DNA from 3 places in the Sphingobacterium thalpophilum genome. Region 2 is predicted to be linked to each of the others. Evidence: riboswitches for the same ligand, from Rfam matches in the RefSeq annotation. Region 2 holds a riboswitch; each other region holds the start of a gene.
The links. A riboswitch is a leader RNA that binds a small molecule or an ion and turns the genes downstream of it on or off. The one in region 2 is predicted to bind S-adenosylmethionine.
Positions count from the first base shown of each region.

Region 1: another riboswitch for S-adenosylmethionine. It lies ahead of AACH28_RS00280 (O-acetylhomoserine aminocarboxypropyltransferase/cysteine synthase family protein); the one in region 2 lies ahead of AACH28_RS22115 (5-oxoprolinase).
Region 3: another riboswitch for S-adenosylmethionine. It lies ahead of metE (5-methyltetrahydropteroyltriglutamate--homocysteine S-methyltransferase); the one in region 2 lies ahead of AACH28_RS22115 (5-oxoprolinase).

Region 1 is NZ_CP151087.1:53,806-64,741, forward strand. Features, by position in the region: gene AACH28_RS00255 (GntR family transcriptional regulator) at 1-500, shown strand, start outside; gene AACH28_RS00260 (hypothetical protein) at 578-1,909, opposite strand; gene AACH28_RS00265 (GH92 family glycosyl hydrolase) at 2,209-4,539, shown strand; gene AACH28_RS00270 (homoserine dehydrogenase) at 4,605-5,786, opposite strand; gene metX (homoserine O-acetyltransferase) at 5,824-6,867, opposite strand; gene AACH28_RS00280 (O-acetylhomoserine aminocarboxypropyltransferase/cysteine synthase family protein) at 6,900-8,210, opposite strand; SAM riboswitch class I at 8,466-8,578, opposite strand; gene AACH28_RS00285 (FUSC family membrane protein) at 8,760-10,787, opposite strand.
Region 2 is NZ_CP151087.1:5,004,465-5,015,400, reverse strand. Features, by position in the region: gene AACH28_RS22155 (HAMP domain-containing sensor histidine kinase) at 1-753, shown strand, start outside; gene AACH28_RS22150 (response regulator transcription factor) at 958-1,494, shown strand; gene AACH28_RS22145 (winged helix-turn-helix domain-containing protein) at 1,481-1,639, shown strand; gene AACH28_RS22140 (ATP-binding protein) at 1,639-3,015, shown strand; gene AACH28_RS22135 (beta-carotene 15,15'-monooxygenase) at 3,086-4,663, opposite strand; gene AACH28_RS22130 (HlyD family secretion protein) at 4,663-5,724, opposite strand; gene AACH28_RS22125 (TolC family protein) at 5,724-7,043, opposite strand; gene AACH28_RS22120 (DUF3050 domain-containing protein) at 7,266-8,036, opposite strand; SAM-I-IV-variant riboswitch at 8,247-8,340, shown strand; gene AACH28_RS22115 (5-oxoprolinase) at 8,407-8,670, shown strand; gene AACH28_RS22110 (hypothetical protein) at 8,701-9,006, opposite strand; gene AACH28_RS22105 (DKNYY domain-containing protein) at 9,170-9,796, shown strand; gene AACH28_RS22100 (hypothetical protein) at 9,813-10,121, opposite strand; gene AACH28_RS22095 (hypothetical protein) at 10,153-10,936, opposite strand, start outside.
Region 3 is NZ_CP151087.1:3,064,853-3,075,788, forward strand. Features, by position in the region: gene fabF (beta-ketoacyl-ACP synthase II) at 1-908, opposite strand, end outside; gene AACH28_RS13595 (acyl carrier protein) at 936-1,172, opposite strand; gene AACH28_RS13600 (IPExxxVDY family protein) at 1,460-1,954, shown strand; gene pyk (pyruvate kinase) at 2,089-3,516, shown strand; gene AACH28_RS13610 (IS1595 family transposase) at 3,599-4,492, shown strand; gene AACH28_RS13615 (hypothetical protein) at 4,539-4,868, opposite strand; gene AACH28_RS13620 (HAMP domain-containing sensor histidine kinase) at 5,248-7,080, shown strand; gene AACH28_RS13625 (response regulator transcription factor) at 7,183-7,872, shown strand; SAM riboswitch class I at 8,059-8,162, shown strand; gene metE (5-methyltetrahydropteroyltriglutamate--homocysteine S-methyltransferase) at 8,241-10,553, shown strand; gene AACH28_RS13635 (hypothetical protein) at 10,654-10,936, opposite strand, start outside.

The sequences.
Region 1 (10,936 bases), 800 kb from region 2:
CTAAATTCAGTTCAAAATCCAAAAATTGGTTGAGTTTCTCACAAGAGATGAAAAATCGTGGGATTGAGGTGAAGAATTTTGAACTTCACGTCAGCTGGGTTGTTCCGGATAAAGCTGTTTCGAAGTTTTTTAATGTAGATGAGGATCAGAAGCTGTTAAAACTAGAACGTCTGAGAGGAAAGAAAGATGACCCATTTGTTTATTTTATCTCTTATTTCCATCCGCGTATAGGTTTAAACGGCGATGAAGATTTTAAGCGACCTCTATATGAAATCTTAGAAGCAGATTATCATGTCGTTGCAGATCTTTCTCAGGAAGAACTGGATGCAATGGCTGCAAATAAATTTATAGCGGATAAATTGGAGATTAATATCGGTGATCCTATTTTGTCCCGCAAGCGGTTTGTATTTGACCAATCTGGAAAGCCAATTGAATATAATTTAGGGTTCTACCGTGCGGAAAGTTTTACCTATACTGTTGAAAGCAGAAGAGATTATTAAGTAATTCACACATCCTATCATCCCTTTTTGAATGGATAATAGGATGTGTGAATAGCTCATTTATTTATTCTTTTCTTTTAATGATTCTTTTCTACGGTAGTTTCTGCCCAGCTTTCTAGGAGCGCTATTGCTTTACTGAGCACTCCTGCTGAACCTTTGAATTTCCCTGATCCGCTAGGGATGTTATTTTGACCATACCATTCGTAAAATCCTTTGTTTTTCACAACCCGATCGATCATCGGTTGGAGTTCTGCATAGGCTTCTTGATAAAAACCGTTTGAAACGAGTTGCTGGATCATCCGTCCGCCGAACCAAGTCCAATCACCACCATTTTGGTATTGGTAAGGCTGAGCCATTCCTCCGATGAAAAATTCAACCGGATAGGTCGGGTATAAGGTCAATCCAATACTCGGCATGCCAGATAACCGCACGTTTTCCAGCATTTGCGTATTAACTGTTTTTATTTCTGAAAGGGAAAGTAACCCGGCTTCTATCGCGATGGCGGTGCCCCCATGATAATGAATCGTATTTTCATCAAATCCTTTTGGGATAGGAGATGTCTTAGGGTAGATATGAGGGATGAATTTTTGTTTTTTCTTATCCCATAAATGACGTCTACTGTTTGTTTCGAGACTCTTTTTTAATCCCTTCCATTCTGTCACCTTCGGAGAGTTGGGCTGAATATCAATCAATGTCTGCAATGCAATAATAAACATCGCATTGTCATAAATATCGATCGCCTCATTGGAGAGCTCATTCCAGTCACAACCAAAGCTATCGTTGGGTTGTACATCTCCCCAATCTGCCGTCATCGCACCCCAAAGCAATTGATACTTGTGGTTGAACCGTTCTCTTTTCAAATAATCCAACATGAGTTGGATGCGATCTTTGACAGAAATTCCACCGATAGACTCCTCCAGAATACTGTAATCCTTTGTTTTCAGGATATATTTACCGAGCAGTTGGATGAGTGACGTTTCCTGGTCTGTTTCTACTGTATTTTTAAATCCAACATGGCCTGGCGCATTTTCTGAATAATAAGGTGTGTCATCGTGCCAGGTAAAATCCTTCTTAAGGACATAGCCGTCTACCATTTCACCATTAGGCTGTTGCATCTGAAAGAATACTAAAATGGCCCCTCTAATGTCCGCTTGGGACCGCTCTTCCAAGGCGGTTTCAATAAATGTATTGAGATCCCTGGCCCAAATCTGTGAGTAGCCACTTCCAGCATTGAAACCTTCTTTGATGACCTCTCGGGCAAGGCTGTCGACATATTTTAAGTTTTGATCCGCGAGAATGCTTTTTGCCAACTTAAGTTGAGTTATACCGTCGGGTTTTGTTTGTTGTGCAGCTAGTTGGGTTCCGAGTAACAGAAGTATTAGACTAAAAAATAGGGTGTTTTTTTTCATTGTGGTTTTATTGTAATTTTCATCTACTTCAGGGCTTTTGATCGAAGATCAGCCGTCCAATGTGTGTTTTTTGAATTTATTTACTGGTTATGTTTTTAGTATGTATGTACAATCAAAGTTATGGAAAAATGTCAGTATTTAAGCTTTAATAACGTTTTATTTGGTTAGTATTTAAAATTTTACAAATTTGGGCAGTATGGTGAGGCCGTTTTCGTAGTTAAATCGCGTAAGAAAATAGATCTCATGTTTATACATACTCGATTTTTTTGTAAGTTTGCTGTAGAACCTAATTGAGAACAATGGTAAAGCGTATCATTTATTATTTTTGTAGTTTATTTGTTAGTACGACGGCTGTTTTTGCACAGCAAAAAACAGATTTGACCGTTTTTGTAAAACCTAATATTGGATCCGTTCATAGCCGGTATTTCTTTTATACACCAGCAGCAGTACCTTTTGGAATGGCTAAGCTCGCTCCGAGCACAAATGGAAGCTATGGGAACAAGTCAGGCTGGGAAGCTGTGGGGTACGATGATAGGCATGGGTCAATAGAAGGATTCGCTAATTTTCACGAATTCCAAATAGGCGGAGTGGTATTTGCACCGTCCGTTGGAAAATTGAAGACAACTCCTGGTCAACTTGATCGTCCACAAAGCGGCTATCGTTCTGCTTTCGATAAGAAAGATGAGTTTGCTACTTCTGGCTATTACCGCGTCAAGTTAAAAGATTATAATATACTTGCGGAGCTTACTGCAACCAAGCGCGTCGGTTTTCATCGGTATACTTTTCCAAAAACTGAAGAAGCCAACCTTATTTTCGATATTGGCCATGTTATGGGGGAAAGTGGCCCGGTCGTTGATGCTGAAGTGAATTATGACAAAAAGCACGTCTGGGGATATGTGGTTACCAACCCTGTATACGTACAAAAATATCAGCAGGGCGCTCACGTTAAGATGTTTTTCTTCGCGGAGATAAACAAACAGCCTAAATCTTTTGGGACATTTAGAGATTCCACAACTTTCGATCAACATAGTCGTATAAAGGGAAAAGGGGCTGGCTTGTTCCTGAAATTTGATACCCAGGTAGGGGAATCTATCGAAGTCAAGACCGGTTTGTCTTATACATCTGTGGAAAATGCGCAACTGAATTTGCTTAAAGAAGCAAAAGATATGTCGTTTGATACGGCAAAGAAAAATGCCTTGCAAACCTGGAATAGCGAACTGGGAAGAATTTTGGTGGAAGGGGGCAAAGTGGACGACCGCATTAAATTTTATACTGGATTGTATCATGCTTTACTTGGTCGTGGGCTTGCAAGCGACGTCAATGGTGCATACCCCAAAAATGATGGCTCGGTAGGGCAGATTGCTCTAAATAAACAGGGGAAACCTATTCATCATCATTATAATACCGATGCGATCTGGGGTGCATTTTGGAATTTGACACAGTTATGGTCCATTGCTTATCCGGACTATTACAACGACTGGATTCAGAGTCAATTGTTGGTTTATCGCGATGCAGGTTGGTTAGGAGACGGTATTGCCAACAGTAGATACGTTTCGGGTGTAGGGACTAATTTTACAGGTTTGGCAATTGCAGCGGCGTATAATGTGGGTATTCGTGACTATGATGTGAATCTTGCCTATGCTGCGGTGCGTAAAAATGAATTGGAAGCGAAGGACCGCCTGCCTGGAGCGGGAAAGTTAGATGTAGGAGTTTTCGTTCGCAAGGGCTATTCCCCCTATATAAAAGATGATAATGGTAGTCCCGAATTAATGACGAATGGATCTCCTTTTGGTGCTTCGCATACCTTGGAATATGCTTTTTCTGCTGCTGCCGCCGCACAATTTGCAAAATCATTGGGGCATCAAAAAGACTACATTAAATTTCAGGAATTATCCGATGGATGGCGCAATCTGTACGATACCACGACGAAGTTTATGCGACCAAAGGATACTACTGGACGATTTATTTCAAACTTTAACCCTTATGAACCATGGCGTGGATTTCAGGAGGGAAATGCTTGGCAGTATACCTTCTATGTTCCGCATGTCCCACAAGAATTGGTTAAACTGGTTGGAAAGGACCTGTTTAATCAACGGTTGGATAGTATTTTTACGGTGTCGCAGAAGAATGTGTTTGGAGGTGGTACACAAATTGACGCTTTCGCAGGGATTGAAAGTCTTTATAATCATGGTAATCAACCAAACCTGCATATCTCCTGGCTATTCTATTTTTCTGGTAGACCTGACTTAAGTCAGAAATGGGTACGGGCAATTTGCAATGAGTTTTATGGTAATGATGCAATACATGGCTATGGCTACGGACAAGACGAAGACCAAGGACAGCTTGGAGCATGGTATGTCTTGTCGAGTATTGGTCTATTCGATGTGCGAAGTCTCACCACCGAGAAGCCCGCGCTTCAGATTGGCTCGCCACTTTTCGATCGGGTAACGATACAATTACCGGAGAAATTAAGAAAAAATAAATTTATCATTCAGGTGAAGAAGGAGCAACCCAATAGTTATATTGTTGATCAGGTTCGGTTGAATAATCGCCTGTGGAAAGGTTGGCAGCTTCCTTTTGAACGCCTGGTAGAAGGTGGGGTTTTAGATGTCAAGTTGAAAGGCAACTAAATTTAAGCAATAAAAAAATAGCCCCATTCGGGGCTATTTTCAAGGTAGCTTGGTTTGTTGATTGCCTACGCGATTTCAGCAATAAAATTGCCCTCTTGATCCAAATCGGCTTTGTGAGCTGCGATTTGTTGAAGATTAATATGTCCTATGACATATTTGAAATCTGGTGCGTAATATCGTTCTGTGATTTCACTGAAATTTAACTTTTCAATCAGTGTATCATCGGTGTATCTCAAATAAACCTTAATTAAATAATCTTGGCTATAATTTAATGTGCTGGATTCTAAATGTTTTTTATATTCATAACGGTATCCATAGCGAAGGGCAGCGATATCCGATAGCACAGCAGAGCCCGTCGGGTGGCCACCGGCTCCTTTACCATAGAAAAATTGCTCGTCTGCAAAGGCCGCTTTTACCAATACACCATTGTTCTCATTTTCTACATTATAAAGCATGCTGTCTTTGCCTACTAGGCGTGGTAATACATAAAGTACAACTTTGTTGCCGTCGATCTCTTTTGCTGTTGGTATCAATTTGATCTTGAGGTTCTTTTCTTTAGCAAAACGAATATCTTGTTGTCCCAATTTGTCAATACCAATATTAAAGACATCGTCTGGTTTGACATAGATCCCGTACGCATGGGAAGCAACAATACATACTTTAAATTTTGGGTCAAATCCGCCTACATCAAGGGTTGGATCTGTCTCTGCAAAACCAAGTTCTTGCGCTTTCTTTAAAGCGTCTGTGTATTGCTGGTTTTCATTGAAAACTTTAGATAAAATATAGTTAGAAGATCCATTAAAAATACCGCTGACAGAATGAAGTAATTCATTGTCATAGTACTCTTCTAAATTCCGTATAATGGGAATACTTCCGCAAACGGCACCTTCATACAATAAACTGGTGCCGTATTCCTGTTGGATATCAACCAGCTCTTCCAAATGGCTGGCAATCATTTTTTTATTGGCAGATACCACATTTTTTCCCGATTTCAAGGCACGAACAGTTAGTTGATAGGCTGCTTCGGCATCATCTATTAGTTCGACAACAGTATTAATTTCTGGGTCACCTAAAATTGTTTCGGCATCGGTAGAAAATAGATCTGCTGGTAGCGAGCGCTTTTTATCTCCGTTTTTAATGACAAATTTTTTGATTTCCAGATTAAGATTTTTGGTTTTGATGATATCGTAAAGACCTTGGCCTACTACACCAAACCCAAACATCCCTATTGTTAATTTATTACTCATATCTCTTCTTAAATTCTCTTATATATTATTTATTCTCTTATACTAATTCGTTGAAGTATTCTTTTTGTTTCCGCAGAAAGCTGCTGATGATTTTCGTGAGTTTTTTTGTTTCGATCAAAAACCCATCGTGGCCATAAGTAGATTCGATCTCCTGATAGTGGGCATTCGGAATATGTTGAGCGATGAATTGTTGCTCTTGTGGAGGAAACAACAAATCTGTATTGACGCTCAGCACTAAAGTTGGACAGTCGATGCTCGCTAAAGCGGATTCGATAGATTTTCTTCCACGACCTAAATTATGGCTGTCCATTGCTTTGGTTAGGAAGTAATAGCTGTACGCATTATAGCGTTTTACCAATTTTTCACCCTGATAGTTTTGATAGGAGGATGCTTTATAATGATCGAGTTTTTCGTTATCATCCTCCTTTTGTGTGTTGGCATACGTTGTATAGTTGCGGTAAGACAACAGTGCCATAGCGCGTGCAACTTTTAGACCCTTAGCTCCGCCATCGGGATGATTCGCATAAAAGGTTCGATCAGTAGTAATGGCAAGACGTTGACTTTCATTGAATGCAATACCCCATGGTGAATGGACGGCATTTGTTCCAACGACGATTAGATGGTTGGTGGCTATACTGCGTGATACGGCCCATTCCAATGCTTGTTGACCGCCCAATGAGCCCCCAATAAGGATCTCTATTTGTTTGATATCCAGGTGGTCTGCAAGAAATTGATGTGCGTTGACCAAATCCCTTACTGTAAATTCAGGAAAAGATAGGTAATAGGGCTGTCCAGTAGCTGGGTTTACAGATAGCGGATTACTGCTATTATATGCTGATCCTATGACATTGGCGCAGATAATATAATAATCGTTTGAATCAAACAATTCACCTGTTCCAAAAAGACCTGACCACCAATCCAGTACATCTGCATTGGCCGTTAGTGCATGGCAAACCCAGATCACATTACTGCGATCAGCGTTGGGTTTGCCAAATGTTTCATAACTGATTTGTAAATCAGTAAGCTCTCTTCCATTTTCAAATACAAAAGGCTCCGGGTGCAGATAAATATGCTTACTCATTTTACGTTTAAGTTTAAGCCGAAAAAATCTGATTATTTAATTTTATCAAAAGCTTGTTGTAAATCAGCTTTGATGTCATCAATATGTTCTATTCCTACAGAAAGACGTAATAAACCTTTGAATACTCCAGCATTGGCTTGATCTTCATCACTCAATTGTTGGTGAGTAGTCGCTGCTGGATGGATAATCAATGACTTTGTATCACCGACGTTGGCCAGGTGACTGATCAATTCTAAGCTGTCGATAAAGCTATTGGCCTTTTGTGCTGCGTCACCTTTGAGCTGGAAAGAAAGCACTGCACCATAGCCATTTTTAAGGTATTTTTGTGCGTTAGCGAAGCTCGGAGAGCTTTTTAAGCCCGGATAGTTTACTTTTTCTACCTGTGGATGCGCCTCAAGCCATTTAGCTACCTCTAAAGTGTTGTCTACATGGCGTTGCACCCGTAAAGACAGGGTTTCAAGCCCTTGTAATAATAAGAATGAATTGAAAGGAGAGAGTGCTGGCCCGAAATCCCGAAGCCCTTCCACACGTGCCCGAATGGCAAATTGAATATTTCCAAACGGTCCGCCTTCACCGAAAACTTCGGAAAAAACTAAGCCATGATAGCCTTCAGATGGTTCGGAAAATTGAGGGTATTTTCCATTGCCCCAATTGTAGTTTCCGCCGTCGACGATGACACCACCAATGCTTGTACCATGTCCACCGATCCATTTAGTAGCCGATTCAACCACCACATTCGCACCATACTCCAAAGGTTTAAATAAATATCCCCCAGCTCCAAAAGTATTATCGACGATTAACGGTAAGTCATATTTTTTTGCTACTGCAGCAATTTTCTCAAAGTCTGGAATATTGAAACTTGGGTTTCCAATTGTTTCAACATAGATGGCCTTTGTTTTATCATCAATGAGGGCTTCAATTTTATCTGCCTCGGCGTCCGTTGCAAATCGAGCTTCGATGCCCAGACGTTTAAAAGAAACTTTAAACTGGTTGAATGTACCGCCGTATAAGTTGGATCCGGCAACAAAATTGTCACCACTTTCCAAGATATTATTTAATGCAATAAACTGTGCCGCCTGGCCAGATGCAACAGCAACAGCCGCGACTCCACCTTCAAGTGCCGCAATACGTTGTTCGAAAACATCCGTGGTAGGATTCATAATCCGTGTATAAATATTGCCGAACTGCTTTAATGCAAATAAGTTTGCGCCGTGTTCGGCATTTTCAAATACAAAAGATGTTGTTTGATATATAGGAACTGCTCTAGATCCCGTAGTAGGGTCAGCGACTTGGCCAGCGTGAACCTGAAGAGTTTCGAATTTTAAATTTTTGTTTGAAGACATAATATATCAGATTTTAAGGGTTCAAAAAGAAATTGCTAAGTAAAAAGAGAAGCATACACACCTCCTTGAAGGGTCTGTTAAATCTTTATCCAAGAAAAAGGAAATGATTCTTAACAAGCGTGGAAGTGCATATGCGTACGCATTCGCATCAATACAGTTGTATGATGGCTTACACTTTCGCTTATCGTGCGGCTCACTTGTGTTGAACCTGAATTTTTAATGGACTTCAGTAGTTTAATAATCATTGTCTTATGTTATTTATATGCTCCAAAACGATATTGTTTTGGACAGGAATTGGCACCTTTTCAAACAAATTGAAGGTTGCCAGTGGGTCATTGAGCCAGTCTCTCGCCACTTCTTTATAAATCAAGACCTACTGATTAAGGGAGGTGTTGATTAGAAATCTTCTTTCGAAGACGATACAAATATAAACTCTTTTTTTATTAAAGCAAAAGAAAAGCTGTTTTTTAGTTAAAGGAATTTTGAATAACATACCGATCGGATCGCATATTGTCCGATGAAACTTGATAAGTAACTGCCAATCGGGTATTATGATTTCTTTAAGTTGATCCGTTCTGCAATTTGATTTAAATCTGTTAAAAGAGGTTTAAGTGCATCAATTCTACTATGGATATCATACGTCAGGTGGTGATTCGTCTTTTTGTTTAACGATAGCGAAAGACCCACCAAATGGGAGTTGACCTGATAAGAGAGTGCCTGAAAATGGTGGATATGTGACCAATCCATCCATTTGTGTTCGGGTTCTTTTTTCATTTGATTGATAGCGTCTGAAAATAGCGCCATGGCAGTCTGCGCTTTTTTTCTAGCCAGTCGTATATCAAACGAACTTTGTCTCTCGTCCGACAGACGGTTATTGATGATCTGGAAATAATGTTCGTTGTAAAGGGATACTTCTTTTGCCAGCTGAACCATGCCTGTGCTCTGGCGTACGGGGATCAAGAAATAACCTGCTATAGCCAAGAATGCTCCAATGAGTGTGAAAAGTATTCGGCTGCCTAAAATGAGATTGATATTGCCTTCAAACAAATTGAGCGCAATTACAATTCCCAAGGTAATAAAGATGACACTGACCATATAATTAGATCGATTGAATAAAAAGAATCCGAAAAGACCTAATGCAGCTATGGTAAGAAGAGCCGGGAGAAAATGAATAGCAATTAAGCAGAATATGCCAACGATTATACCCGAGAATGTGCCTACAATACGCTCTATATTACGCTTTTTTGTCATTGAAAATGCTGGTCTGGCAACAATAGCGATCGTCAGTAAGATCCAATAGGTATATTTAAAATCCAAAAATAAAATACCGATCAATGCGCCTGTTCCAAAAAGAAGAGCCATCCGAACGGCAAATCGAAAAAGCGGGTTATTCAGATGGAGTTTACTTTTTAGATCAGCAAGATTGCGCAAAGGTCGATTGATAAATTGTTGGTACTCACTGCTGTCAATCTTATCCTGGATTTCCTGATTTTGATAAAAAGCCACCTGAATTCGGTTGAGCACTTCAATAATTGCTTCGATGTTGCTTATGATCGAACATAATATACTTTTTGCTTGACCGGCCTGCTCTTCTTGAATTTCTTTTAAATCCTGTAAGAGGGCATTAATTTTAAAGTTATTGTGATATAATTGATGTGCATACCGAAACCTCTTGTTAGGTTGTGAAAAGCTATCAATTTCTAAAGCTAATAATTTGATTGTTTGACGGATTAAAGGGAGGCTGCCCGTGTCTGCAAGGTTTTTGCGAATCGCATCATAGTCGTGATCAAGTGCAATAATTAACTCATGGAGGTCAATTAACCCATAAACTTGACTGAGCCAATAATTGCTTTTATGCCACTGTTGGCTTATGATTTTTTTTTCTCGAAAAAGAAGGGACCTGATTTGTTCCTGCTGTTCGCTGATCTGGCCATGAATTTTGCCTACGCGACTGTACGTTATATTCAAAGGAATATCGGGATCGTAAGACTGGGATCGTATCAATAGAAATTGGGATAATCCATGAAAACCATTGGCCATCGCATGTTTTAGCGAGCGATAAGGTTGTATATAGGCCTGTAAAAGGCTAAAAAAGTAATATATAATGGATCCTGTTGTAATCTGTAAACTAACTGCAAGGGGGTGTTGCGGGGCCATTCCGATCACAAAACTCATGAGAATCAATGTCATGTTTCCAATTGCAGCATAACGAGCTCCAAAAATACCGTATAACGTACATATAAAACCGGCCGCCGCTAGCAATATAACCAAGGGCCAATGATACGGAAATACAATCGCTGTAAACAATGATGCAACGAAAAAGGTGGGAATACATACGAGAGCAGAAGAAAGTTTATCCTTTCTGTTTCCAGGAGGATCTGTGAGTGTTGTTAATAACGATCCGACACCGATTCCAATTGCCGTGCTCGCTTGCGCTCCCAATAAGTAGATCGCTAAACTTGGCAAGATGCTGATGGAAACATTACGTAATGCGTCTCCAGAATGCTCGCCATGCATAAATCGTATCATAAGGATATAAATACGGTAGAATCTTTTCTTCAATGATACAGTGCTCATTAATCAGTTTACTAATTTTCTGTGTAAAAATACAAATATTATGCTTAATATTTTTTGTGTACAATTTATTTGTTTTGATTTTTGTTTATTTTTTGAATTTTTATTTTGATTCGATGTGCTTTTCTTGCGCTGTGCTTTTTGGAGATTCA
Region 2 (10,936 bases):
AAATTGAAGGCATTTAATCTCAATAGTCAACAACAGGTTGACTTTCAGCAAACGGACACCATAGAGTTCCATGAGCTTAATCAATCCTTATCCAAACTTCTTGAAAAAAACCTGGCCGTATACCGATCACAAAAGGAATTCACTGAAAATGCTTCTCATGAATTGCAAACACCCTTGGCAATCCTAAAAAATAAGCTAGATATCTTATTGCAGTACCCTGATCTAAGTGATGAGCAATACCAGCTCTTTGAAGATATGCATAAAGCGCTTTCACGTAGCACGCGAATCAACCGCAACCTGCTGCTGCTCGCCAAGATTGACAATAGTCAATTCGATCATTCCGAAAAAATCAGTATGGACTCGCTTGTTACACAAAGTATTGAAGTCATGCAAGAACATCTGGAGCTAAAACAGCTACAGCTGCAACAAGAGATCCAACCGTCGGTGCTGCTGACAGGAAACAGCAGTCTGACCGAAATCCTGATCAACAACCTACTCCTGAACGCCATACGTTACAGCAATGCCAACGATACACTTGCTGTACATCTCAATCAAACTTCTTTAACGGTATATAATCCCGGTTCAATGCCCTTAGATAAAATACTTTTATTCAAACGGTTTTCCAAACTTTCGAAAAACAGCCAAGGCAGTGGTTTAGGATTGGCAATTATTACCGAAATCGCCCGGTATCAAGGCTGGACTGTTGATTATCAATTTGAAAATAATCAACATATTTTTTCCATTCATTTTTAAAATTCCAAAAGTAGTCCTATTCTACGATCAATAACGGACATTGGGTAAGTGATGTCATCGCAGGACCGTGTAGAAAGTTTTATTTGCATATCCGTGTAAATTTAGCGTAGTTTGATACATTTGTAGGGACAATGCATGGATAGCCCATGATTTGGTATCATAGATAAACTTCGATTTATCGAAGTTTTTAACGTTTTTCTTTATATGAAGATTCTCCTAGTCGAAGATGACGTACGTGTCGCAGGATTGATCAAACGCGGACTTGATGAAAATGAATTTCAAACAGCTATTGCCTACGACGGCATATCTGGAAAGAAAATGGCCTTACAACACGACTTTGATCTTATCATAACCGATATCGTACTCCCTAAGATGGATGGATTGGATCTCTGCAAAGAAATTCGTCATATCAAACCCGATGTTCCCATTATCATGTTAACAGCATTAGGAACTACAGATGATAAAATTGAGGGTTTTGACGCCAGAGCGGATGACTATCTGGTCAAACCTTTTGAAATGCGCGAACTCCTAGCCCGCATCAGAGTCCTGCTCAAAAGATATCAAAAACAAGATACACTCACGGGAACAATTTTGCGTTATGGAGACCTGGAAATGAACCTCCATACCAAAAGCATCAAAAGGAATACGGTCGAAATCCATTTGACCCCCAAAAGAGTTCAAGTTACTCCATTATTTATTGCAGAATCCCGAGCGTGTCCTTTCCAGAATGGAAATTGCTGAAAAAGTGTGGGAAACGCATTTCGACACCGGAACCAACTTCATTGATGTTTACATCAACTATCTACGTAAAAAAATCGACAAAGATTTTGCGACCAGATATATCCATACCAAATCCGGAATGGGCTTTATTCTAAAACAAGACTAATGCCAATCAGGACACGAATCTCCATATTGTTCACGCTGATTACAGCCACCATATTGCTGGTATTTGCCTGTACAGTATATTTTTCAGCGGTGGAGAATCGGAAAAGAGAATTTTACGCCCTATTGAAAAAAGAAGCTTACACCAAAGCAAACCTTTTTTTGAATGCAAAAGTTGACAAAAAGACCTTAGAAGATATCTACCACAACAACCGAAAAATCCTCAACGAAGTCGAGGTTGCAATTTACGACACCCGTTTTGATCTCTTGTATCATGATGCCGTAGATATCGACTTTGTCAAAGAGACACCAGCCATGTTGCAGGATATTCTCAAAAATAAAGAGATACGATTTTATCAGGAAAAATGGCAGGTCATCGGCATAACCTTTCCGTACAAAGACAAAACTTACATCATCACAGCCGCAGCCTATGATCAATACGGCTACAATAAACTGAATAGTCTATTATCTACCATTTTTTTGGTTTTCATTTTGTCTATATTTCTGATCTATGCAGCAGGAATATTCTTTTCCAAAAAGGTCTTTCAACCTATCCTGGAAATGACACAACGTGTAAAAACCATTTCTGCAACAAGTTTGGATGCTAGGCTTACGAGTAGCGGAAATAAAGACGAGCTTTCCGAATTGGCCAGCACATTCAATGCGATGCTCGACCGCCTCGAGAACTCCTTTGATGCCCAAAAGCATTTTGTCTCCAATATCTCGCATGAGCTAAGAACACCCTTGGCCGCCATGATTGCAGAACTCGAGATTTCTGCCAATAAGGACCGTAGCATAGTGGAGTATAAAACTGTCATCGACAATACGCTAAATGATGCACAGAAACTGAAGAAGTTATTTAATAGCTTACTTGATTTTGCCAAAGCAAGCTACGACAGTGCTGAAATCGCGTTTAAAACCTTACGTATAGACGAAATACTAATTGATGCATGCCAGCAGGTTCTCCAGTCAAGTCCAAATTATAAACTCGACATTTTTGTCGATCCGGCGATTGAAGATGAAAAACTTCTATCCATCAATGCAAATGAGTATCTATTGCAGGTCGCCTTTGTCAACCTCATTGAAAATGCCTGTAAATTTTCACCCAATCAAAAATGCCTAATCGCTATCAAGGCGGATGAAAATAGGGTTCAGCTGGAATTTAAAGATGACGGAATAGGCATTGACCCGGTCGATCTGCCCAATATATTCACGCCATTTTATCGTGGAAGCAACAAAGATTATAGCGAGGGAAATGGTATCGGTTTATCGCTTACCCGAAAAATCGTGCTTCTCCATCAAGGCGAGATCAGCGTCCGCTCGGCAAAAGGCGTTGGAAGTGTTTTTAGCATTGATATCTCACATCGTTCCCTATCCTGATAGCATGCTATTTTTTTTTAAGTCTCCTTAACCAGCATATTGTGGTAAAGGAAAAATGTAGCACTGTCAGCTAAGCAGGAGAAATTCTGTTTTTTCTCAACTTTTTATACATGCTTTTCAAGGAAGGCGAAATCAGTATCAGCAAAAGTATGCTGATACTGATCATGGACATGATCTCATAATAATCCATGGCATATCGCACAAAGGATTGGATCTTGACCCGCTCAGCAACGAGCTTTAAGGCGGCTGTATGTTCCTTATACTGCAGTCCATGCTGCAAAATGCTGACAGATTCCTGCTGCAGGTACTCCCGAAATAAGGGATTGCCCACTTCCGTTTGGTCCCTAAAAACCTGCTGGTGCTGGGCATAGTCAAACAACTTGAAAAAATTCTGTAAACCGATACTGCTCGTGTAGCCTAGGTATCGGATAGCAAGACAGACCGCAGCCGCAGAAGCCCCCAATTGAGGGCTGACACTGGTAATGCAAAATAAGATGGTGGGCACCATAATAAGCCCTACTCCGAGTCCGTGTAAAACCAAAGGTATCCAAAAATGCGCATCATTACCCTGCCCCTCAAAGGAGAAAAACATCCATTGGTGAAACAGCAGCAAGCAACAATAGCCCGAAATCCAGATCCATTTTACGGGGCGTTGCCCAAGCATCCAATACAATGAGCCTAGAACACCAGCGACAATACCAGCAATATTAAACCACTGGATATAGGACAAATGAATAGGATCGAGTTGAATAACCTGTACGAGATATTGATTTGAGATGGTCAAGGAGAAGCGCTCGATATACATCATGTACAAAATCAATAAGCCCAAGAGAAAGTTCCTGTTTTTAAAAATCGCCAAATGAACATACACACGCCTGAGCACCATTTGCCGAACAATAAAAAGAATAAGCAACGTTAAACCTACCCCGAATATGATCAGCATATGCTGATCGTTAAACCAATAAACTTCTTGTCCATACACCATTAAATAGCCAAAACTGACGATCACAAGACTATAGAAAATGCAGCTTGCCCAGTCTAATGAAAACAGGGGGTAAGGACGTATATGCCGTATGGAGCGCATCGTTAGCATAATGAGCAATAAACCCGGTACAAATGATAATGCAGCGTATAGATAGAGCTGATCAAAATTGAATGAATCGATAAATTCAGCCGTAACAAACGTATTAAAAGGCGAGCTACATAATAATAGGCCGAAAAAAACAGCATAACTTACTTCCTTGGCCCGATCACTTTTCAACCTGGAAAATATCATGGAGATCGATAAGTTTACGGCAGAAGCAAACAACATACCTTGAAAAAAACGCAGCCCGTATACCCAGCTGATATCGGTGATGCTGTACATCAAAAAGCAATTCAATAGCTGTAGCAGATGAAAGATAATATAGTACTGCTTAATGGGAAAGTATAAAAAAAAGCGTCGTTCCAACACGTAGAATCCGACAAAACCAGCATAAAACAAAATAATCAGAAACTGGATGTCACTGGGTTGCGCCCCATAAAATCCAGCAGTGACATTTGTATTGGCCCCCGGCAGGAAAAATAAGACCATGCTAGGCATTAGACTACTAAACAGGATAAGCTTGATCAACCACTCCGGCACCCATTCTTTAAAAATTCCTTTCACTAGTTCTGATTTTTTGATACCGAGACATTTACATTCATTCCCGAAAGAAGCTGTTGGGCTCCCCTTTGCTTATCCAGCTCAATGCGAACAGGTACGCGTTGTACAATCTTCACAAAGTTGCCCGTTGCATTATCTGGCGGTAAAAGGGAGAATGCAGAACCTGTAGCTGGGGAGATGGAAATAATTTTGCCATAAAATTTCTGATCCGGATAGGCATCCGCCACCACCTCAACCCTATTGCCAAGATGTAAATAGCGCAACTGTGTCTCCTTAAAATTAGCCGTCACCCAGGTTGGGGTTTCTCTATTGACGATAAAGCCCAAAACTTCGCCAGCACTTATCATTTGACCTTTTTCAATCGTGCGTTTGCCAATCTGACCATCGTAAGGTGCACGAATAACGGTATAGCCAACATCAAGCCGCTTGCGGCCGACAGCAGCCGTCAAACGAACACGTTCGGCATCCACCACACCTTTTTTCATATCCACATCATGCACACGTTCTTGTGAAGCCTGTAATTTATGCTTTAACGAAGCCAGCTCACTCTTATACACATCCAACGTTGCTTTTACATCCTCCAGTTGCTGAGCCGTTGCAGACTTTTCCTGAAACAAATAATTATATCGATCATATTCCAACTGTTGCTTGGTTACCCGAGCCTCCCCGGCAGCAATTGATGTGCGTAAAGATTCATGTTCCGCCTGTAGAATTTCCTTTTGACTATGAAGAACATTGATCTCTGCAGCTTCCTTATTGACGGATGCCGCTACCTGATCAGCCTCATATTTATATTCCTTATTATCTATAAGCAACAAGGTATCACCCCGTTTAACCAATTGATGATCGTGATAATGCACAGAAACCACATATCCGCCTACCCGGGAAACAATGGGATTGATATACTGCGTTACCTGTGCATCATTTGTGTAGGTATACCGCAGTCGCATCCATAATGCTTGAGCGCCCCATAACAACAAAGCCAACAAGACAATTCCAGCCAACCAGTTGGTGATTCGAGTGAGTTGTGCCTCCACAACTGTTCTTCGTGATTTAGGTTTCATTAGATAGTACCCTTCAAAAATTCGATAAAATAATAGTGTTTCTGTATCGCAATATGTGCGGTTTCAAGATCAAAAAGTGTTTTTAGGTATTGCATATCAGCATCTAAGAGATCTGTAATCAAAGCCGATGATTTAAAATACCTGTTTTTTATAATTCGTGCATTTTCCTGCGCCAAAGCCTTATTGTTTTGACAGACGTCCTGCTGCTTAATAGCCAATTGATAATCCAACAGGGCCTGTAACAGCTGATTTTCCAGAATCTCCTCTTCATGATGGTGTTTTACCTCTTGTCGATCCAATGCGATCTGTGCTCCGCGCACCACGTTTTTATTGAGATAGATAGCCGAGATCGGTATGTTTAATTTGAGCCCTGTGATACTCAGATTATACCAGCTGGGATTATAGGGATACAAGAAGACCTGTGGATTGGCAAAGGTAAATGTACTGGTCAAACCCAACTCAGGAAGATAATTTGATCGCGCCTGTTTGACCGACAGTTTCTTCAAAACAACTTCCTGTTCGGATTTTAGAAGGGAAAAAGCATGGCTTCGCGCTTCGGCAACAAGCGCTTCATAGCTGGGGCTTTCCACTTTAAAAGGTTCGGTCAAGGGGATAATCTCTGCTGTAATACCGCCAATTAGCTGCAGCTTCTGATTTGCAGCCTGAATATCATGACCGATCTGCACGAGCAACAGTTCCCGCTTCGAAAGTTCCAACGAAATACGCAAGACGTCACTGTGTAATACCACGCCCGCCTTATACAGATGCTCAATCTCCTTGAGCTGTACCCGTTGATCAGCAATATCCTGCTCGATTAAAGATCGGTTACTATACGACAGTTCCAAATCCAAAAAAAGATTGCAAACCTCCAATTTCGTCTGTGCTGCGGCATTCTTCCAATCGATTCTAGCCAGCTCATTTTCCAGTTTTTTGGACTCTATTTTCATTAGGTCCCGATGCCCATTGTAGAGGTTCAGATAAAAATCCAGGCCGCTATCGTACAAGTAGTGAATGATATCATGCTGGGAAGGTTTATTTAAAAGCCCCTGGTCATATACAGGCATATTACTTGCATAACTAGCAGAAGCTCTGGCGGAAATCTTAGGGAGCAACTCCATGCGTTGCTGCTGTACTGCCACCTCAGTTTCTTTGAGCTGCAAATAAGACTGCTCGATGTATTTACTGTTCTGTAGCGCTTTGTCGATCATGTCTTTCAGGGACATGCGCAAAGAATCGAGGGCGAAGGTGTCCGAAATAACGCATACTAACAATCCCATGGTTAGTATGCCTTTTGCCCAATAGGGAGGAAAAAAGTTCACGTGTGCTATGTAATTTTTTTACGTAGCAAACTTAGACACTTATTGGAACTTGGATTTCTTCACAAACGCCAATATGTTACGAAAAAAAGACATTTTTTCATCAATTCAAACAAAAAGACCAATATCTGCCAAGAAGTCCTTACAATATCCTTTTTTACAGCACATAAAAAAGGCCTTTCAAATCGTGATTTGAAAGGCCTTTCTCGATGGTATAATAATAGATTATCCGTATAAGGAATCTTCTATTGCATTCCACAGCTGGATTCTTTTTTGTAGCGCAATTTTACTGATCTCTTTCATTTCCGTCCATTTAACCTCATCGTCCTTGGCAAGATCTGTGATCATCTGCATCGCCAACGGTCCATGCTCGTCGCCGTCAAGATCAATATGGCGTTGAAAATAATAAATAAAGCTATCCAGATTGGCTGTAGGAAAGTTTGTTTTAATTTCTTCCAAAATAGAGGTAAACATTCCCGGAATAAGGTCTTCACGTCCGAATGTAAATGCAGCAGCAATTTTATGCACCTCGCCCTCAGCAATCACTTCGAATGTAAAATTCAAAAAGTCTTTGATCCGCTTGTCCAATGTGGTTGTTGCAATGACATCGAATATGTTGCTCGATTTTTTGGCTTGAGCAATAAATTTGTTGACCAGATGAAGGTCGGCACCCATGGCACCCATGGCGTCCAGATACATCTCAAAGTGGCTCAAACGGCGGCCATCAATGTATTCATCCGACTCCTCAGCCAAGACAATTTCGTTGATTAGATAGCGTGTTGATGGATGCTCACTCGCAAACCAAGGTAAAGTCGTACAGGTCAATTTAATCTGTAAAGCTTTTAGTAAAGACATAAAATCCCATACAGCGTACACATGCCCTTCTGTAAAAGAACGTAGATTCTTGATCGTTTTGATCTTACGATACAAAGGGTGTTGCAATAATACCTCGCGTTCGGCAGCAATGTATTCGTTAATTTCCGCAATTCTATTCATGGCGCAAAAGTATTGTCTTATCTCTGTTTTTAAAAGTATTTTCGATGAGATTACAGTAACATGATAAATTTTTCGCCCAGCTATCCGCTTCATAACCAAATCACAGCCAACAACGCGCCTCGCCTTTGACCTCCCTATTCCTGTTGTTAGCGCTCATTTACCCTTAAAAACAAAAATATTTTTTATTATAAAAAATAATCTACTATATTTGTAGAGTATTCAGAATTGCATGATGCAATACCAACCGAGTGGAGGCACCGCGGTGGTAAATTAATACGGGTTTCGACCAAAATAAACGTCACAGAACGATTATTTTCCCAACAAGATCTGGATACAGTTTATGGTTTAATCCTTTAAATTTTTAAATTGTATGGCTACTACAACAAATCTTTACCAACACTTACTGGAAAAATTCAGTTATTACTCAACAGATGAACTGATCCAGCTCAACAATGACACGATTTTAGGACAAGGCTGGGGTTCAGCCAAGGCAACCTTTAGAACAGCTTTGATCAGTACGTTCTCCAAAAGAGGATTGGATCTTTCCAACATCATTTCCAAGGAAGACGGTTTTACCTCGGTGAAGCATGTTCCTGTACGCTTGGAACAGAATGTCCTGATTCCTTTACAATAATCTTTATCGGCAAAAAAAGGTAGGCCTAGCCTACCCTTTTGTCAATGAGTGATGATATTTTAAGGTATGATTGAGTGAATGTGCGGTCTGCCGGGCATCGTCCTGATAGGACGATAAATCTTGGCAGGCTCTGATATCTGCTACATCCACCTTGTTTCTTACTTTGCTGATGACCTGATTTAATTCCGATTTCCAGTTGCCCGGATCGCCAAAATCGTCCACCCAATTTTTGTTGATAAACCTTTTATAGTTCAAAAGCAAAATATACAATTCCTCACCACTGCCGGCGCGATTGATTGACGTGCGCCAGTTCTCTAATTTTTCTTTAAAACTCATAACCAGCAATATACAAAAAAATATTTGGATTCCAAAATAGTTGCATTTGAAACGGATAAGGATAACGAGAAATAAAATGATAAAATGATTAAACCTTCGGTGAATTATCTTGGTCATAAAGGAGGGATTCAATATAAATATCATATTATAAAACAGATACATTATGGCCTTTATCCACTTAAAAAATATGCTTGTTATTTCCTTTGCATTGCTATGTATATTGGAGAAAAGTATTGCTCAACAAGGTCGTCACAATAAAAGATCTACGTCTCAGACGACGTTTCGACATGACAGAGAAAACGATTATGTCAACATAGGCAACCGGATCTTCTACAGGGATAAGATGGTCGAAGGTGTCGATGCACGATCTTTCAAAGACCTTGGCAATGCTTATGCAATAGACAACTGGAATGCCTATTATCGTGGCGTTAAGATTAAAGATGTATCGCCACATTCTTTCCAATCACTTGGTTGGGGATATGCCAAAGATAGTTGGAATGCCTATTATCGTGGCGTTAAGATTAAAGATGTCTCTGCGCCCAGCTTTAAAATACTGGATGAAGGATATGCCAAAGACAGTTGGAATGTCTATTATAGAGGCAATCGACTAAAAGATGTATCCGACCAAAGCTTTGTTCTTCTCGGCGATGGATACAGCAAAGATAGCTGGAAAGTCTATTATTTTGGTCAGGAGATAAAAGATGCAACTGCTTTTACATTTAAATATCTGGGCAAAGGTTATGCGAAGGATAGCTGGAATGAATATTATAGAGGAAAAAAATTAGAATAGAAAATAGACCACGGGATTATTCTATTGAATAATTCCAATTTCCTAATACTTTCGGTATCTCCCAGGATTCGGCTTTGGTCTTGTAATTATTAAAGTGACCTTTTTCCCAAGTGGTAATATGGTAACCTTTACAGAACTTACAATAATAAGCCCTTTTGCAGGCATCTTTACCCATCCTGTGTTTGATACGTTTACCATCCAGTTTGTTTCTCATCCGGGATCTGAACTTAAAGTGAAGCATTGCCCATTGCGCCTCAATTAAAGAAGGAAATCCAACTTTACCAGTAGCTCGGCATTTCCAGGTATTGTCCCTTACTTTTTCCATAATCTATCTATTAAAGTTTACCTAATATATTTTATTGCTCTTTTTCTATTGGCACCTGCAACATGACCCATTCCCTGATATGCTTTGCAATCTTGTCGGACACCTCAAAATAGTACCGTCCCTCAAAAGGTATTTTGAGCACGATACGCAATCGGCCCCGTTTCAGTTGCTGGCAAGCTTGGATCATATCCAAGGGTATGGCTTTATCCCGGTCAATCTTCTGTACAAATCCCTTCGTGATATTAACAACTTCCTTTAAGCTGCGCTGCTCACCACAAGTCAGATTTTCGTCCATCGCAGTTTTTAAATAAAGGCTGACCATTCCATTTTTATAAGTAAAGATTCCTATATCCTTATAGCGTATCTTTTGGGACAAGATTTTATTATTGAGCAGGAATACCTCTTGCTCCAGATCCATGGATCTGCACATGGTTAAATCTATTTCATCCATGGAATCCACATCTCTATCTTCCCCTGCTGTTTCCAGGATCTCTTTCAGCTCTTCGATGCCCGGAGAAAGCAGCTCAATCTGCTCCTGGAGATCTATCGTTCTTGATTCCTGCTGCAGGATAGTTTCTTTCTGTTCTAAAATCAATATTTTTTGCCTGTGGTAAACAGCCACGTAGAAATAAACTGTATAGGACATGTTCAGGACCAAAATACCGCTAAATATGACCATTAAAGGAAACAGCAGCCATTCATCCTTCGCCTGTGGATCGGGGCCAATGATCCAGAACAATAAAAGTGTCGGAAGTATGCAGCAAAAAAATAATTGTATACCGGCGCGTTTTTCCGGGTTAACCAGCCAGTTCTGC
Region 3 (10,936 bases), 1.9 Mb from region 2:
TTGATATAATCAATATCTGAAAAATCCATCTCTGCATCATTTACAGCCATTGTCATAGCCAATTTTGCGCCCAATCCTTCAGGATGCGATGCTGTGATATGATGTGCATCAGCACTCATTCCACCCCCTGCAATCTCTGCATAGATTTTTGCTCCACGTGCTAAGGCATGCTCCAAACTTTCTAAGATCAAGGCACCTGAACCCTCTCCCGAAACAAAACCATCTCTATCTTTATCAAAAGGACGTGAGGCTGTTTTAGGGTCGTCATTTCTAGTTGACAAAGCATGCATAGCATTGAACCCACCAATTCCGGCCTCATTGACTGTAGCTTCTGATCCACCCGTAACAATCACATCAGCTTTGCCCATACGGATATAGTTAAAAGCATCTATCATTGCATTGGTAGCCGAGGCACAAGCCGATACGGCAGAAAAGTTAGGCCCACGAAGACCATGACGCATTGAAATATGTCCTGGAGCAATATCAACGAGCATCTTAGGAATGAAGAAAGGATTGAAACGAGGTGTTCCATCTCCCTTTGCAAAGTTTGCAACTTCTTCAGTGAAAGTTGTTAACCCCCCTATTCCTGAGCCCCAAATTACTCCGATACGATTTGTATCTAATTTTTCAAAATCTAAGCCAGCATCTTTAATTGCCTCATCTGTTGACGCAATTGCATACTGGACAAAAGGATCGACTTTACGAGCTTCCTTACGATCCATAAATTCATGCGGATCAAACCCCTTTACCTCACATGCAAACTGAGTCTTGAATTTTGACGCATCAAAATGCGTAATAGGAGCAGCTCCGCTTACACCATTTATTAACGCCTCCCAGTAAGCTGAGACGGTATTTCCAATTGGTGTAAGGGCGCCTAATCCTGTTACTACTACTCTTTTAAGCTCCATTTATTACGATTAGCCTAATTAAATTAGTTAGTTAACGTTTTTTTCTAAATAAGCGATTGCTTGACCAACAGTACCAATAGTCTCTGCTTGATCATCAGGAATAGCAACGTTGAATTCTTTTTCAAACTCCATGATCAACTCAACAGTGTCAAGTGAATCAGCACCTAAATCATTAGTGAATGAAGCTTCTGGTGTTACTTCGTTTTCGTCAACACCTAATTTTTCAACGATAATTGCTTTTACTCTTGAAGCGATATCTGACATGATTTTATAGTTTAATTGTTTAATAAATCTGTGCAAAGAAAAATAAATTTCATCAAAATTCAAACCTAAATTGATATTTAGATGAAAGTCACCACGTTAGGCGACCGAACTTATTCGCGTCTTATACTAGCTAACCCACTCTATATTAACTTAGTTCAAGTATAACAAAAAATATTTTGTATTCCAAACGCTCAGCTAATTAACTCAAATTTTACACAAAAAGTATATTCCAGCCTTAAATTTATTAGTACCTTCGTTAGCAGAGGAGCATATATTTAAGCATTAAAGTGGTCAATAAGTTAGTAGCAAGATTAGATATGGATATGGACGAAGAGTTGGATTTTACCCTACTCGCCATTACCTGTTCTCTGAAAGATTACCGACTCTGCCATTTCATCAACAAGGAGACTAATCTGAATTTTTCCAGAGGAAAAGAAAGTAAATACGACCATGATGGCCGACAAAAAAACAAACCCGAAGAAGAACTTGAATATCATATTATCTTTGACACAAAGAAAAAAATAAGCTACCACTTCACTGCTTTTCATTACCTTATCCCCGATGCCGATACGGAATATTTTCTTATCAACAATAAGAGCATCGAAGGAACTTATTTAATTCCCGAAAACCCCCACTTTGATTTTTTTATCATTATCAAAAACTACATCTGTGAGGATGACGTGGAACATATTATCAAAAGGATCAGCAAATTACCCGAAGTCGTCATTGCAAAAGAAATATCACCAAAAATATTGAAATCTAAAGAAAATCTCATATTTTAGCAAACTGTAGGTTAGTGTAGCAAATACACCCCAGTTTAGATCTAAATTAATTCGATTTAGTTTTGACAAAACACAACAATATAGTGAGCTATTTGTTGTGATTAATGAAGAACATTTAAAATACAAAATAACAGATGGAAAAAGTTCAAAAAAGGACTAAAATTGTCGCAACATTAGGCCCTGCCTCGGCAGACAAACAAGTTTTGACCAACATGATTGCCAAAGGGGTTGATGTGTGCCGGTTGAATTTCTCTCATGGCAGCCAGGAAGATCACCTTAAGGTAATCGAAACTATAAATGCAATAAATAATGAAACAGGATTCAATGTTGCCATCTTAGCCGATTTACAAGGTCCAAAAATTAGGATCGGAAAAATGAAAGAAGGTGGCGCTGTTCTCGTGAATGGTTCAAAAGTTGAAATCACAACACACGAACTTATCGGAGACGAAAACAGAATCTACATTACATACGAAAACTTTCCAAACGATGTTGAAGCCAACGAAATCATTTTACTTGATGACGGAAAACTTCAACTTCGTGTTTTAGAGACCAATCATAAAGACACTGTTACCTGTGAAGTTGTACACGGAGGTGTCCTTACTTCACGTAAAGGCGTTAACTTACCAAACACCAAAGTATCGATCCCTTCGTTGACCGAAGAAGATTTAGACAACTTGAATTTTGCCTTGGATCATGGTGCAGACTGGATCGCTATGTCTTTCGTCCGTTCGGCAGAAGATATTTTTCAATGTAAAAAAATCATTGAAGCAAAAGGAAGCCATGCACGTGTAATCGCAAAAGTTGAAAAACCAGAAGCGATTGAAAATATTGATGCAATTATCGAAGCTACAGATGCTGTTATGGTTGCTCGTGGAGATTTGGGTGTTGAGCTTCCAATGGAAGAGGTACCAGGACTTCAAAAGATCATCGTACAGAAATGTAGAGATCTTTCAAAACCAGTGATCATTGCGACACAGATGTTGGAAAGTATGATCACTACACCACGTCCTACACGTGCTGAAGTAAATGACGTAGCCAACTCCGTATTGGATGGAGCGGATGCTGTGATGTTAAGTGGCGAGACTTCAGTCGGTGAATTCCCTGAAATCGTTATCGAAACAATGAGCAAAATCATTATCCACGTGGAACAAACTTCTTATCCTTATTATAATGAGAAAGTTAGTGAAATCCACGACGGAACACTTATTCCGGATGCGATTTGCGCTTCTTCGGTTTACCTTGCTCAAAAAACAAATGCATCTGCAATTGCGGTATTGACATCATCTGGTGCAACAGCGTTTGAAATTACAAGTTATAGACCAAATGTAGATATCTTAGTTTTCACAGGAACACAAAAATTGCTGAAACAACTCAGCCTACTTTGGGGAGTAAAAACATTTATCTACGACAAGTTCGAAAGCACGGATGGATCTATCCATGATGTTAACAAATTTATTATAAAAAATAACTACGTTAAACCTGGATCTATCATTATCAATACAGCTTCAACACCGTTAATCGAAAAAGGCAAAACAAATACAATCCGTGTTTCCCAGCTATAATGGACAATAAGGATTAAAGCAATTGACCTATCCTTTTGCTAAATAATTTAGTTTTCTTATCTTTAGGTGATTAAATTTAGGTATGGTAGGCAATAAAGAAAAAGAGTTGAGTTTGTTCGATTTTCAGTCGCAATTTAGCAGTGATGCTGATTGTTTAGCTTATTTATCGGCTTTGAAATGGCAAGATGGTTACAAATGTAAGAAATGTGGTTACGGGAGTTTTTGCAAGGGAATAAAAGAGCATGACCGTCAGTGCAATCGCTGCCGTTATTTGGAATCTCCTACAGCAGGCACCCTATTCCATAAGGTTAAGTTTCCTTTAGTTAAAGCCTTTTACGCAGTATACTTCATAAGTACAAACAAAAAGGGTATTGCCAGTACCGAGCTTGGCAGGAAGTTAGGGATCAAGCAAAAAGTAGCATGGTTATTCAAACGCAAAGTGATGAAAGCGATGGAGAGCAGCGGTAAATTTCCTTTGCGTGGAGTTGTGGAAGTTGACGAAACATTTGTTGGCGGTCAGGATGAAAATTCCAAAGGACGTAAAAAAGGAAAGAAGAAGCTTGTGGTGGTTGCTATAGAAAAGAAAGGCAACGGAGTTTCGCGCTTTTACGCCAAGGTGATAGACAAAGCCGATGCGATCAACTTAGGTAGCTTCATGAAGCAAAACATAGAGCCACAGGCTAAGGTGACCACCGACAAATGGACAGGTTATAAGCCGATATTGAAAGATTTCGAAAATATGGAGCGTGTCAAATCTGGTAAGAAAGGTGAGAACTTCCCAGAACTACACAGGGTTATCATGACCTTTAAAAGCTGGTTGAGAGGAATGTACCATCACGTTGGAGATCTACAGGAATATATTAATGAATATACCTATCGATTCAACAGAAGTTTTATGAAAGGGAATATTTTTGACAACCTAGTATATCGGATGATCTGCCATAAACCAGAACAATATAATATGATTATTGCTTAAAGGAATAGGTCAATAAAGCAAAAAAAATAGCGTTCTATCTAGAACGCTATTTTTTTTGCTTGTTTGGATACAAGGAGTCGATTTTTAATTTAAAGTCCTTCACCTTTAGCGAATCATTCAAGCGCCTAAACGGGAGATTGTTTTCTTTCTCATCACCTTTGGGCATTTTTTCCGTTCCTGGCATCGGAGCTAGACCGTCCACACGATTTGGCTTCTTAATGGGCATATGATACTTTTCATCTGAAGAATCCAATTTTAGGACGGGCATCTTTGCTTCCTTTTCTTCCATCAAAGGAATCTGCGGCTTTACCTTTACCTGCCCCAAAGCAATCGTGCCTAGCGAAGATAATACCAATAATAATAAGTAGCTTTTCATTTTTATATAGTTGTTAAAGAGTATTTGCACTCATTTTCACCAATGAACACGTTATACTCGGCTTATTCACTTCTACAGCAGCAGACTCAACTGCGTAGATTTAATTTATCAATAGGCCAATTCAGCATATAATTTATTTCTATTCACTAATTTACAAACAACAGCACCTATATTTAAACAGATTGCTGTTAAACATTGTTAAAACAGCTTCAAAACACATTAGCATCTTTATATTTGTAACAATTTAAGAAAATATGAGCTACCGGACCTTAAATGGCCACTCACATGGTATAAGGGATGGGTACGCAAAAGGTAAATAAACTGAGTGCTATAAACTTTGTGATATATTCAAAATACATTTATTTAACACCCAACCCTAATGAAGAAAAATAGCATTGTATTAATCATTGGACTGATGTCTCTAGCTCTAATTGGGGTATTGGCGATGCAATTCTATTTTCTGAGAGATTCATATCGTCAAAAATCCCAATTATTTGATGAGTCCGTCAATGCTGCGATTACAGCTGTTGCCGGAAAACTTGAACGACGGGAGGTGGTCGACTTTGCTAAAGTTCAACAGGAACGTAACATTGAAAAATCCAAGCAGGAACAGGCCAAACAACGTCTGTTGGCCGAGCAACTTGAAATCCAATATAGAATTGAAGAATTAAAAAACAAACAACATGTTGTTTTCTCAAACTTCAAAGAGCAAGAAGACCAATTACGTGCTTTGTATCCAAATGTAATTGAAATCAAAAATTCCTTTTACGAAACATACATCAAAAGACCGGAGTACCAGAAATTTATCAAATTTTCTGTTTCAAATGAGCTTACCGACGATAATCTGGTGCAAGCTTTTATCATGTTAAATGCATCGAAGGTAGATGATCAGATTAGTGGAAAAGACGATAGCACACGGTTTGTTATCCCCCTAATGGACCCATTGGTCAATCAACAGACAAAATTCAGAGTAGCCACCTTACCACCAAGAGAGAATGCAAAACTTGCAAAAACCATCTCTGATTTGGAAAAAAGGCTCGATGTGCTAAACAGAAAGAATTCTTGGTCCGGTTTCAACGTTTACGACTCCGTTGCTATGCTCGGTGGTAAAAAGGCAGATTACATCGAAGATGTTGCTATTGGAATGGAGCTAGCAAAGCGTCCGTTAAAGGATCGGTTGAATGTTATCATCGTCCAAGAACTTATCAAAGAAGAGTTGGCTCAACGCGATATTAAAGCTCCTTTTAATATTGAAATATGGAGTACAAACAATATATTACTAAATAATATTTTAAACGAAGCCGCTCTAAATAACCCGACAAATACAACAAAATACTCGACCGCACTTTTTAAAGGTGATATCGGTGCTGCGCCAGGGAAATTAACAATCTATTTTCCCAATAAAAAGGCGATAATCGCAGATAATATGGGCTATCTGTTACTACCTATGCTGGCACTACTTTTCTTGTTGGTGGGTTGTTTTGCTTATACACTGATTATCATCTTCAGACAAAAGAAAGTTTCGGAAATGAAAACAGATTTCATCAACAACATGACGCATGAGTTTAAAACACCTGTTGCAACAATTATGATTGCCAGCGAGTCACTTAAAGATCCAGACATCAATGCCGACCATAAGCGCGTTCAGAAATTGGCTAATATCATCTACGACGAAAATGTTAGACTCGGAAATCACATCGAACGTGTGCTTGACCTAGCCCGATTGGAAAAGGAAACATTAAAGTTAGACCAGGTGGATGTGCATATTAATGATCTTGTTTCTGCAGTAACGGACAGCATGCAGCTACGCATGCAGAATATTGGTGGGAAATTCAGTATAGATCTCGCAGCGACCAAGGATATTGTCGTCGGTGATGAGTTACATTTTTCGAATGTATTTTACAATTTATTGGATAATGCCATCAAGTACAGCAAAGGAGATTTACATGTCAACATCAATTCAAAAAATGTTGGTGATACCATTGTTATCACCATTGCCGACAACGGTATTGGGATGAGTCGGGATCACCTGCAAAAGATTTTCGACCAGTTCTACCGTATTCCAACTGGAAATGTTCATAATGTCAAAGGATTTGGTCTTGGCTTAAGTTATGTACAGGACATCCTGAGAAGGCTGAACGGAAAAATTACAGTTAAAAGTGAAAAAGATAAGGGCACGACCTTTGAAGTAATTTTGCCTATTAAAAAATAAAACGTTCCTTTTTTGTATATTTCCTCTTTAAAAAATTTCAAAGGTTGAGGAAAGCTGATTTATCAGCATCAAGGGACATTGGTGAAAATTAATATAATCATTATGCAAAAGATATTATTAGCAGAAGATGATCCTAATTTGGGGGATCTTTTAAAAGACTATCTCGAATTAAAGGGAAAATTTGACGTCACATTATGCACGGATGGAGATGAAGCGATTTCTCAATTCAAAAAAAATAACTACGACCTCTGTATTTTCGATGTCATGATGCCAAAAAAGGACGGATTTACAGTGGGGCGTGAAATCAGAAAAACAAACAATACTGTTCCTATTATCTTTGCCACAGCAAAGGGGATGATGGAAGATAAAACCGAAGCCTTTGAATTAGGGGGAGATGATTATATCACAAAACCTTTTCGAGTAGAGGAATTATTGCTCCGCATCAATGCTTTGCTGAAACGCAGTGTTCGAGACAAAGAAGAGGAAGTGGTTGCCGATAAATTTGAAATTGGCGATTATTTCTTTGATTATACAAGTCAGCAAATTTCTTACAAAGGACAGATGCAAAAACTATCCACTAAAGAAGCGGAACTACTGCGCTTGCTTTGTTTAAAGAAAAATGATGTGCTGACCCGGGAAGAAGCTTTATTAAAAATTTGGCATGATGACAACTACTTTACGGGTAGAAGTATGGATGTATTTCTCAGTAAACTTCGTAAATATCTAAAAGAAGATAGTAAAGTTGAAATTGTCAATGTGCACGGAAAAGGTTACAAACTTTTGGTGAGCTAAAAGAATGGGGAATGAGAAACAGTCATTCCCCATTTTTTATGCTACACAGCGTATTGAAACATGACATACACTAAATCACGGATGAAAAGAAAAGAACAAAACAATTTTATCCTTAGTAGAATATAAAAAATTGACGCACTTTTATAAAAAATTTGCATTTCAAAAAGAAATGTTCTAACTTAGCGTCGCTTATAGAGAAAGGCAGAGGGAATAGACCCGATGAAGCCTTAGCAACCTGTCCCTTGACAAGGTGCTAAATTCTACCCTACTTGATATGGGAATGATAAGCCGAAGTCACCGAATTCTAGTGTGTCCTTCTCTCTCTAGCAAGAAATATAGTTGAAAAAGAAATATTAAAAACATTCATTATGTTATTGACTAACAATTTAGGTTACCCTCGTGTGGGCGCGTTCCGCGAATTGAAAAAAGCCAATGAGGCCTATTGGGCTAAAAAATCTTCTGTTGAGGAATTATTGGACACAGCAAAAAAAATTCGTGAAGGCAATTGGAAAACACAAAAAGATGCTGGAATAGATTTGATCCCTTCCAATGATTTCTCTTTTTACGATCAAGTATTGGATTTAACCCTTACTGTTGGTGCAATTCCTGCTCGTTACCATTCTTTATTGAATAAAGTAGACAACAATTACAGCTTAGATCTATATTTTGCCATGGCGCGTGGTTTCCAACAAGAAGGAATCGACGTGACTGCAATGGAAATGACCAAGTGGTTGGATACCAACTACCACTATATGGTGCCAGAATTCACAAAAGATCAAGAATTCAAATTGACGTCCGAAAAATTCTTAAATGAATATAACGAAGCAAAATCATTGGGCATCGATACTAAACCAGTTCTATTAGGTCCTATCACTTACCTTTTGATCGGTAAAGAAAAAGAAGCTGGCTTCGACCGCATCGATTTATTGGATAAACTTGTTCCAGTATATGAGCAAATATTAGCTAAACTAGCTGAGGCCGGTGCGCAATATGTTCAGATTGACGAGCCTTTCTTAGCATTGGATTTAGATGCTAAAGTAAAAGCTTTATATCAACCTACTTTCGAAAAATTAGCTGCAGCAGCAAAAAATATCAAATTAATCGCGACGACTTACTTCGAAGCTTTAAAAGACAACGAAGATATCGCAGTTAACCTACCTATCCATGCTTTACATTTGGATTTGGTACGCGGTGAAAACCAATTGGATACGGTACTAGCTAAAGTTCCTGCTTCATTAACATTATCTTTGGGTATTGTTGAAGGCCGTAACATCTGGAAAAATGATTACGAAAAATCATTGGTTAAAATCAAACAAGCTGTTGATGCATTAGGAAAAGACCGTGTATGGGTAGCTCCTTCTTCATCATTGTTGCACGTTCCTTTCGACTTAGACAATGAACACAATGAGCAATCGCTACCAGCTGAAGTAAAAAACTGGTTAGCATTTGCTAAACAAAAATTAGCTGAGGTAAAAGACTTAGCCGTATTAGCAGAAGGTGAAGTTGATGCTGAAACAGCAAAACGCTTCGAAGCGAACAAAGCTGCCGCTGAAAGCCGTCGTACTTCTCCACTGATCCACAAACCAGAGGTTAAAACACGTACAAGCAATATCACTGATGACGATGCGAAACGTACTTCAGCATTTGCTGACCGTAAAGCAGCGCAACAAGCGAAGTTCAACTTGCCGGCATTCCCTACCACAACTATTGGTTCATTCCCGCAAACGAAAGATGTTCGTAAATGGAGAGCAGACCTGAAAAAAGGTGCTATCACGCAGGCAGAGTACGATAAAGCAATCGCAGAAGAAACTGAAAACACAATCCGTCTTCAAGAGCAATTGGATATCGACGTATTAGTACATGGCGAATTCGAACGTAACGACATGGTTGAATACTTCGGTGAACAATTGGCTGGTTACGCTTTCACACAAAACGGCTGGGTACAATCTTACGGTTCACGTTGTGTAAAACCTCCGATTATCTATGGTGATGTATACCGTCCTGAAGATATGACTGTCCGTTGGTCTTCATACGCTCAATCATTGACTAACCGTCCGGTTAAAGGTATGTTGACTGGTCCAGTTACCATCTTACAATGGTCTTTTGTACGTAATGATCAACCGCGTTCAACAACGACTTACCAAATTGCATTGGCGATCTTGGATGAAGTACAAGCGCTGGAAAAAGCAGGTATCAAAATCATACAAATCGATGAACCAGCAATCCGCGAAGGATTGCCGCTACGTAAAGCTGATCAAAAAGATTACTTGAACTGGGCAGTACGTGCTTTCCGTGTTTCTTCATCAAATGTAGAAGACGATACACAGATTCACACACACATGTGTTACTCTGAGTTCAATAATGTAATCGAAGACATCGCTGCAATGGATGCTGACGTCATCACGATTGAGACTTCACGTTCTCAAATGAAATTGTTGAATGCTTTCGCCGGTGATTTCAAATATCCAAACGATATTGGTCCAGGTGTTTATGACATTCACTCACCACGTGTTCCAAGCAAAGATGAGATGGTAGATCTATTGCGTAAAGCAAAAGCAGTAGTTCCAGCAGAACAACTTTGGGTTAACCCTGACTGTGGTTTAAAAACTCGTGCTTGGCCAGAAACCAAAGCGGCTTTAGAGTCGATGGTTGAGGCTGCGAAAATCTTAAGAGCAGAATAATTCTTAAACTATATTGATAAAGCCCTAGATGAAATTTCATCTAGGGCTTCTTTATTGGACCTTGGTTCGAAACAAAAACCGTCATCCGGATAATGTAAGACTATTTTCGGGTGTTCTTCTTTTCTTTCTTGTTTTCCTTTTCTTTCCCGTTCTTAATTTCCTGTTTCCCCTTAATCCGATCTTCAATCGACTTCAGGCTTGACGAAAAATCAAGATCAACATTTTCAAGTTTTGCCATCTTTAACGCCTTCAATGCCTTTTTGTATTTTCTCAATTTTTCAAATAGAAGTGCTTTCTTGATCCATATCCCTGTCAAGGGCATCGCCGGAAGTGTCAAAGCAAATTTAATCGTCTTTTTTGCAGCTTCATACTCCCCCATATCA